DNA from 2 places in the Paraburkholderia sp. SECH2 genome. Region 1 is predicted to be linked to the other one. Evidence: riboswitches for the same ligand, from Rfam matches in the RefSeq annotation. Region 1 holds a riboswitch; the other holds the start of a gene.
The links. A riboswitch is a leader RNA that binds a small molecule or an ion and turns the genes downstream of it on or off. The one in region 1 is predicted to bind glycine.
Positions count from the first base shown of each region.

Region 2: another riboswitch for glycine. It lies ahead of gcvT (glycine cleavage system aminomethyltransferase GcvT); the one in region 1 lies ahead of M0D66_RS11170 (D-amino acid dehydrogenase).

Region 1 is NZ_JALPRH010000005.1:7,971-12,626, reverse strand. Features, by position in the region: gene M0D66_RS11180 (DUF6531 domain-containing protein) at 1-169, shown strand, start outside; gene M0D66_RS11175 (hypothetical protein) at 147-977, shown strand; gene M0D66_RS11170 (D-amino acid dehydrogenase) at 1,047-2,255, opposite strand; glycine riboswitch at 2,431-2,524, opposite strand; gene M0D66_RS11165 (LysE family translocator) at 2,662-3,294, shown strand; gene M0D66_RS11160 (GNAT family N-acetyltransferase) at 3,326-3,853, opposite strand; gene M0D66_RS11155 (helix-turn-helix domain-containing protein) at 3,866-4,438, opposite strand.
Region 2 is NZ_JALPRH010000022.1:51,116-55,771, reverse strand. Features, by position in the region: gene M0D66_RS28595 (oxidoreductase) at 199-1,248, shown strand; gene M0D66_RS28590 (hypothetical protein) at 1,450-1,803, shown strand; glycine riboswitch at 1,945-2,046, shown strand; glycine riboswitch at 2,080-2,239, shown strand; gene gcvT (glycine cleavage system aminomethyltransferase GcvT) at 2,320-3,438, shown strand; gene gcvH (glycine cleavage system protein GcvH) at 3,502-3,882, shown strand; gene gcvP (aminomethyl-transferring glycine dehydrogenase) at 3,977-4,656, shown strand, end outside.

The DNA.
Region 1 (4,656 bases):
CGCGTCGAGGACTGATATGGGGGCCAAGCTTCCAACGTTGACTGCTCGAAATAGGGCCGCCATGGGCAATCTGCCGGCATCAAATCGCGGCGAAATTATCGTTCTCGATCATCCGTACAACGCGTCCGACATCAAGAGCGTTTTGGATGACCTTATTTCCGGAATTTAGTGGGCGGATCATGTGCACAGGAATGGCGCTATATGGGACAGATCGAATAAGTCCGCTTGAAGCATACAAGGCCGGCCATGAGTTCTTTTCAGCAATGTCGGTCGACATAACGACTGCGGGATATACACGTTACATTGAAGTCGCTGGCGAGAGGGACGTCGAACTTGTTGAGGTTCCTTTCGACGAGCTCAAGAGCCTGATTGAATCTGGAGTCGCAACCGATTTCCGGATATACAACAACTCAGGTGGCCAGATACCTTGGCGCGCTTCGTTCGGCTACAACACGCCTTCCTTTGGCGGTTTTTTTGGTATTGATGCACAGATCGATGTTCAACTTGCGGATAGTGCCGACAAGTTTATCGACTACATCAAGCGAATAGCCACGAGTCTGAATGTCTCTTATGGAATAGCATATGAAGCGCCGAAGATGACCTCCGCGTTTTACTATGCAGCCGGGAGCAATCTCGCGAAACTGAAGCCATTTGAGAATCCGTCGGCCTTCGGCAAGGAAGTGCCAGGCGGATCTTATGGAGCGGCTCGCTATCAAGAAAGCATGCTAAGGATGGTGTATCCGATCAATGTTATAAGTGATCGTCACCTTAACATCGTGGTTGGTGGCATTCAGCTTAAAGAATGGATTGTCGCGGAAGACAATCGTGGATCCCTGCAGCCCATAGGGAATGACCTTTGGCTCTGGTTGGTGCCAGAAGCCGCCCTGGATTCAATCAATCAGCTATGCGGGGAAGCGGGAATCCTGATTTCATGGAAGCCGCAAGCAGTCCCGCGCCCAGGTCGAAAACTGCCTTGAAGGCACTGGAAACAGTGGAGAGTGCTGCCGGTGTCCTTGCGGGCACCGGGCCTGTCGCAAAAACGCCTACTAAATCACCCCCGCCAAAACCTGCGCCGTAGCCGCCGACAACGTCCACCCCAAATGCCCGTGCCCGGTGTTATAAAAAACACCTCGCCGTTTCCCACGCCCGACCTTCGGCAACATGCTCGGCAACATCGGCCTCAACCCCGCCCACGGAATCACCTTCGAGGTCGACACCTCAGGAAAATACCGTCGAGTCCAGTCGACCAGCGGCGCAATCCGATCCGACCGGATATCCCGATTGAACCCATTGATCTCCGCCGTCCCCGCAACCCTAAACCGGTCCACGCCAAGCCGGCTCGTCACGATCTTCGCGCTGTCGTCGAGCAAACTGACCCACGGCGCGTTCTGCTGACTCACTTCATCATCGAGACATACGGTGATCGAATAACCCTTAACCGGATAGACGTTCACGTGATCGCCAAGCATCGCCGCGAAGTCGCGGCTCTTCACACCGGCGCACACCACGATCCGCTCGAAAGCAAACCGTTGCGATTCACCTTCCAGATTGACCATCAACGAAAACCGACCCTCAGCCGGCTGCTCGATTGCCGTAATTTCCGCGTCGTAGTGAAACTCGACACCATGCCGCACGCAAGCTTCAGCCAACCCGCGTGTGAACTTGTGAATATCGCCAGTGGAATCGGAAGGCGTAAAAAATCCACCAAAAAAATCACCATGCAGCGTGGGCTCGATCGCGTGCAACTCGCTCGACGTCACCGGATTCCGCTCCAGCCCGCCTTCGCGCAGCAATTCATTCACCTTGCTGGCCGCATCGAATTCCTTGCGCGTCTTGTAGATGTGCAAGATGCCGCGCCGCTCCAGATCGAAGTCGATCCCTTCGCGCTCGGCTATCGAAAACAGGTGCTCGCGCGCCGCAATCGCGAGCCGCACCGTTTCAACGGTGTTCGTCCGGTAATGAGGAATCTGCCTTAGAAACTCGCCCATCCACGAATACTTGTGCCACGTGGGCATCGGATTGAGCAGCAGCGGGGCGTCGCGCGTGAGCATCCAGCGCAAGCCCTTGAGCACCGTGGCCGCGCTGTTCCAGACTTCGGCATTGCTGGCGGACAACTGGCCGCCGTTGGCGAACGAGGTCTCCATCGCCGCATAGCGATGACGTTCGAACACGGTGACGTGGTGGCCGCGCTGCGCAAGGGCGTGCGCAGTCGTAACGCCGGTAATGCCGGCGCCTATAACGGCGATTCGTGACATGACATGGTCCAGAGTAGTTGAGCATCACCGGTGTCGATTTCGTGTCGAAACCGGCGTCGATGCCCCATCTGTCCATGTACCTGAGAGTTTCTTCCTGTGAGCATACGCATCGCGATGCATGCGGTATGCAGGGAATCCCCTTCGGTGGGCGCGCATGGCGCCGCTCTCCAGATGTTCCAGCTGCGCGGTCCTTTTGCCTGAGAGTTTCCGGGGCGGTTGCTCCGTCGGCGTCGTCACAATCCTCTGACGATCTCTCCCGCGCTGCATTGCAGAACGGCTAGACGATACCGGGCAATAAATTTCGCCGCAAGTGTTTCTTTCGATGCAATGCGCCATCGGCACAGTACCAGTGGCATCGGCTATATTTAGCGGCACTGCCCGATTTCAATTCCCACAGGAGAACGCCGTGCCCGCTGCCACAACGTTGCTCGCCTTTGCTCTGGTCTCGCTCGGCATGGTGCTCACGCCCGGCCCGAACATGATCTATCTGATCTCGCGATCGCTCTGCCAGGGGCGGCGCGCAGGGCTTGTGTCGCTCGGAGGCGTCGCGCTCGGCTTTGTGTTCTACATGTTTTGCGCGGCGTTCGGTATCACCGCACTGCTGCTGACGGTGCCCTACGCGTACGACGCGCTGCGTTTCGGCGGCGCGCTCTACCTGCTGTATCTGGCGTGGCAGGCGGTCAAGCCGGGAGGCCGCTCGCCGTTCCAGGTGCGCGACCTGCCGCACGACAGCCGCCGCAAACTCTTCACCATGGGGCTCGTCACGAACCTCGCGAATCCGAAGATCGCGGTGATGTATCTGTCGCTGTTGCCGCAATTTATTTCACCGGAGCACGGCAGCGTGCTCACGCAGTCGATCGCGCTGGGTTGCGTGCAAATCGTCGTCTCCGTCACGATCAACGCGTTGATTGCGATCATGGCAGGTTCAATCGCCGGGTTTCTCGCTGGGCGGCCGGTATGGCTGCTGGTGCAACGCTGGCTGATGGGCACCGTGCTCGCCGGTCTGGCTGTACGGATCGCGCTCGATTCGCGCCGTTAAATCACGCGATGCAGACTCGCCTGCATCACGCTCACAGCGTCTTGTACATGATGGTGGTCGAATCAAGCCGCTCCTCCAGTGTGTCGCGGCAAAACTGCGGGATCACACCAGCCGTCTGATAACCGAGCGCGGCATAGAGCGGCTCGGCCTTGTCGCCGGTGCGCGTATCGAGCGTCAACAGGCTGCGCTGCAACTGGTGCGCACGCTGTTCCAGTTCCGCCATCAGCGCTTTGGCGATGCCCTGACGGCGGAACGACGGATGGACCAGCAGCTTGCGCACCTCGGCGCGATGACGCTGGTTCGGCATCGTGTCGTAATCAAGTTGCACGGTGCCGGCAATCGCCTCGCCATGGCGAGCAACAAAAAGCACCAGCGCACCCGCACGCAGCGACGGCAGCACCTTGCCGCGCCAGAACGCCTCACTTTCCTCGACGCTATACGGCAATACAAAGCCAACGCTCGCACCGTCACGGACGCAGGCACGCAGCAGCGCGCCGAGTTCGGGCAGATGGCGAACAAGGTCGTCGGCGGAAAAGGTCGTGATGCTGGTCGCGTTCATGGTGGCTCGAACTCAGACGATGAAGAGGATGTAGCGCGCCGCGCTATGCGAGGGCGTGACGAACGCGCTGGGACCGAACAGTTGGTAGCGCAGACAGTCGCCGGGTTGCAGATCGTGACTTCGGCCGTCGACGGTGATCTGCAGTTGCCCTTCAAGCAGGATCAGATGATGTTCGAGGCCGGCTCTCGGCGACGCGTCGTATGTGATGCGTACGCCGGCATCGAGTTCACACTCCAGCGCCTCGCCGCTCAGCGCCTGGGCGGGTGGCGACACGGAGCGGCGCCGGAAACCGACGCTCGAGTCGACCCAGATCGACTGCTCGTCGCGCGCCACCAGCGGCGCGAAGTCCTCTTCGACCATGTGCATGAGACGCGACATCGGCAAGCCGTAGGCCACGCAGAGCTTGCCCAGCACACTCGCCGTGGGGCTCACGGCGGCGTTCTCGAGGCGCGAGAGGGTGGCGCGGCTGACGTTGCTCAGCTTGGCGAGATCGTCGAGCGACCAGTTGCGCTCGGCGCGTAATCCGCGCAGACGCTGGGCGATGCGACGGTCGATGGCGTTGTCATCGGTGAGTGCGTTTTCCATATTCGGGAAATTATCTCGAATATGGGAATTCGTCAACGGAACAAAAAAACGCCGAAGCGGATACGAATGCGTTCCGGGCACGCTTCGCCATTGCGGAGATTCGTACACTGCGAGCGGCCGGGCCGTTTATCATAGTGGCCACAAACTAAAACCTGCCGCCTGGCTGTGCAACGGTAAGGCACACCATCCACGAGACCCGGCGGCGCATGCCGCGACAT
Region 2 (4,656 bases), on a different contig from region 1:
GCAATGGCAGCTCGCCCGACGACAAAAACGGAGGCTCAACCGGGCTGCCCGGAACACGGCCACAGCTGCCATCCGGACGCCGCCGACAAACGCCTGCGACGATGCTGACAGCCCGCCTTCGGGACATGCCACAATTACGCTGTTGCGCGCCGCCGCCGCGGTGGCAAAGCGGCGCGCCGTTTTTGCAGGAAGACACGCATGTCCGCATCGCTGAAGATTGGATTGATGGGTTACGGTTTTGCTGGCGCGACCTTTCATGCGCCGGTGATCGAGCACTGCGGGCGGGCCAGCATCGCAGCCATCGCGACGAGCCAGCCCGAGCACGCGCTGGCCGATTACCCGCACGCAAAGGTGGTGGCCGATCTCGACGCCCTGCTGGAGCTCGAAGAAATCGATTGCGTCGTCATCGCGACGCCCAACGACACGCACTTCGACCTGGCGCGCCGCACGCTGGAAGCAGGCAAGCACGTGGTGGTCGACAAGCCGGTCACGCTCACCGCCGCCGACGCCCACACGCTCGCCAACATTGCACTGGCTCGCAGCAAGCGGTTCGTCCCCTTTCATAACCGCCGCTGGGACGGTGATTTTCTGACCGTGCGGGATCTGCTTGCCAGCAGAGAATTGGGACGCATCACGCAATACGAATCGCATTTCGACCGTTTCCGGCCGGAAGTTCGGCAGCGTTGGCGCGAGGAAGCTTCGCGCGGCGGCGGCCTGCTATTCGATCTTGGACCGCACCTGATCGACCAGGCGCTGGCGTTGTTCGGCGCACCGCAGACCGTGTCCGCGACGGTTCGGACGCATCGCGATCAAGCCAGTGCACCGGACTACGTCCATATTCAGCTGGGCTACGGTGAATTCGAGGTGGTGTTGCATGCCAGCGCGTTGACTGCGTACGTCGCACCGAGGTTTACGATTCACGGCACGCAAGGGAGCTACGTCAAATACGGGCTCGATACGCAGGAAGATCAGTTGAAAGCCGGCTTGCGGCCGGGCGATGACGGGTTCGGCGCCGGCAATGCGCCCGGTGTGTTGCGTGTGCTTGAAGAGGGTCAGGAAGTCGAGCGGGAGGTGCCCACGCGCAACGGCGACTACGTCGGCTTTTATATTGCCTTGGCGGATGCCATTCAGAACGGCGCGAAATTTCCCGTCAGCGCTCAGGACGCAGTCGACGTCATGACAATCATCGAGCTTGCAGCCCGGAGTTCAGAAGAAGGCGTCCGATTGCCATTTGAACGCATTCGCTGACGTTTTCCTGCGCTACGGGCCGCTTTCTGCGCCATTGGCGGCAACACGCGAACCATGCCGCCGCCAATGGCAAAAAGCCTGACAAGCCCGAAAGGAACATAACGTTACAAATAACCCCGTCTCCGCGGTCAGCGTGAATCCCCGGCAATCCGTTGCTACCCCAGTAGCACCACAAAACGACAACGACTTCCCGGAGTGTCCATGCCCCGTATCGTCCGCGCACTAGCAGCATGCGCATTGCTCAGCTCCCTCGCCGCCTGCGTGGTGGCCCCTCAGCAACCTGCGCCGGCGCCGCGTCCTAACCCGCAACAAATTGCGGATCAGCGCTTCAACCAGGTCAACGGCCGGATCGACAACCTGAGCCGCCGCATCGACGCTCGCGTCAACCAAGGCTACTACCCGCCCCCGCAAGGCGGCGCGTTGCACCATCGTCTCGACGTGATCCGTCAGGAAGCTCACGACATGGCGGCGCAACACGGCGGCGGCCTGTCCGGCGACGAACAGCGCGTGCTGAACCAGGAACTGGACAACGCGGCACACGCCATCGGCGAATAATCGTGCCGGTTCAGGCACCGAAGCAAAGAAGCGCGGGCATCACGTCCCGCGCTTTTTTTGACTTTCGCGAACCCGCAGCGCCAACCCCCATGCCCCTTGCGGGCCTTTATTTGACAAGCCCCCGGCCCTCGCGTACATTCGCCGCACGCGTCGGGAGAGCGTGCTGGCCGCAGAAAATCGCAGGCCGCACCGCCGAAGGGGCACACCCGCAAACTCTCAGGCAAAAGGACCGACTGCGTCGAAGAACCCGCGCCCAGGCAACATCAAGGCACCGGTTTTTCGCACTCTGGAGAGCGGCAGTAGCCATCTGCATCGTTTAATCGAGCAGATTCTGGCAAGCTGCCCACCGAAGGGGCGCGCGTTTCACCGTAGCGATCAGGGCTTCACCATCGCACGGCAGCGCAATCTCTCAGGTATCGAGGACAGAGGGGTCATGCAACGCAATCGCTCGCAGGCATCAGCCGCGAGGCGTAGCGCCGCATGGCCTTTTTTGTTTCGCGAGACGCCTGAGGCCCCATGACCGAACTCAAACACACCCCGCTCAACGCCACCCATCGTGCGCTCAACGCTCGCATGGTCGATTTCGGCGGCTGGGACATGCCCGTCAACTACGGCTCGCAGATCGACGAACACCGCGCCGTGCGCACCGACGCCGGCATGTTCGACGTCTCGCATATGTGCGTCGTCGATTTCACCGGCGAGCGCGTGCGCGCCTTCTTCGAACACGCGCTGGCCAATAACGTCGCCAAGCTGCAAACGCCGGGCCGCGCGCTCTACTCCTGTCTGCTGAACCCGAATGGCGGTGTGATCGACGATCTGATCGTCTATTACTTCAGCGAGACGCACTTCCGCCTGGTCGTCAACGCCGGCACCGCAGAGAAAGACGTCGCCTGGTTCACCAAGCTCAACGCCGAAGGCAGCTACGGCCTGACCATCACGCCGCGCCGCGATCTGGCGATCGTCGCCGTGCAAGGCCCGAACGCCCGCGATAAGGTCTGGCAAGTCGCGCCGTCCAGCCGCACCTCCACCGAACTCCTTAAGCCGTTTAACGCCGCCATCGTCGACAACACGCCGTTTGGCGAACTGATGATTGCCCGCACCGGCTACACCGGCGAAGACGGCTTCGAAATCGTCCTGCCCGCAACGTCCGTTTGCGAGTTCTGGGACGCATTGGTGCGTCAAGGCGTGCGCCCCGCGGGTCTCGGCGCGCGCGACACGCTGCGTCTCGAAGCCGGCATGAACCTGTACGGCCAGGATATGGACGACAACGTCTCGCCGCTGGATGCCGGCCTCGCCTGGACCGTCGACCTGACCTCGCCGCGCGACTTCGTCGGCAAGGCCAAACTTGAGGCCGACGGCTCGCAGGCCTCGTTCGTCGGCCTGATCCTGCTGAAGGAAAACGGCAAGGCGGCAGGCGTGCTGCGTGCTCACCAGAAAGTCGTCACGCCGGAAGGCGAAGGCGAAATCACCAGCGGCACTTTTTCACCCACGATGCAGGAATCGATCGCCTTCGCGCGCGTGCCGAAAGGCGTGCAGCCGGGCGACACCGTTCACGTTCAGATTCGTGACAAAAACGTACCCGCAAGCGTGGTAAAACTGCCGTTCGTACGCAACGGCAAAGTGCTCGCAGTTTAAGCAGCCGGCGCGTGCGTCAATCTTTTTAAGTTCATACCGAATAACACCGCATAGGAGCATCCGATGAGCATCCCGGCCGATCTGAAATACACCGAATCGCACGAGTGGGTCCGCACCGAAGCAGACGGCACGCTGACGGTCGGCATCACCGACCACGCGCAGGAAGCGCTCGGCGACATCGTCTTCTTCGAAGTCCAGGAACTGGGCAAGACCGTCAACGCCGGCGACACCGTCGCCGTGATCGAGTCGGTGAAAGCCGCTTCCGATATCTACGCGCCGGTCTCGGGCGAAATCATCGAAGCGAACCCGGCCGTCGCCGACACGCCGGATGGCGTCAACAGCGCGCCGTACGAGAACTGGCTCTTCAAGATCAAGCCGGCTGCGGACGCATCGCAGGATCGCCTGATCGACGCAGACGCGTACGCAAAGTCCGTCGGCGCCTGATTCACCGCAAGTTGCACCATTACGTTTAAACCCGACAGGCGCGGCGCGTCCGATTCGACAGTCGAACGGACGCCCGCACCGCCAGGAACACCTCATGAAGCTCGAACACCCGGATCGTCTGATGAACCGCACTCCTCTCTCGCTCGCCGCGCTCGAAGTGCATGACGCCTTCGCTGAACGGCACATCGGCCCGGATTCGGCCGACCAGCAAGCGATGCTCGAAGCCCTCGGCTTCGCATCGCGCGCCGCGCTGATCGACGCGGTCATTCCGAAGACGATCCGCCGCACCGAAACGCTGCCGCTCGGCCCCTTCGCCCAGCCGAAGAGCGAAGCCGAAGCGCTCGCCGCGCTGCGTGAGCTGGCGGACAAGAACCAGGTGTTCCGCTCGTATATCGGGCAGGGCTATTACAACGCACACACGCCGACGGTGATCCTGCGTAACGTGCTGGAAAATCCGGCGTGGTACACCGCGTACACGCCGTATCAGCCGGAAATCTCGCAGGGCCGTCTGGAAGCGCTACTGAACTTCCAGCAAATGATCGTCGACCTGACCGGTCTGGCGATCTCGAACGCATCGCTGCTCGACGAAGCCACCGCGGCCGCCGAAGCGATGACGCTGCTGCAACGCGTCGGCAAGCCGAAGTCGAACGTGTTTTACGTCGCCGACGACGTGCTGCCGCAAACCATCGAAGTGGTGAAGACGCGCGCCACGCCGGTCGGCATCGAAGTGAAAGTCGGCCCGGCAGCGGACGCAGCGAACGCGAATGCGTTCGG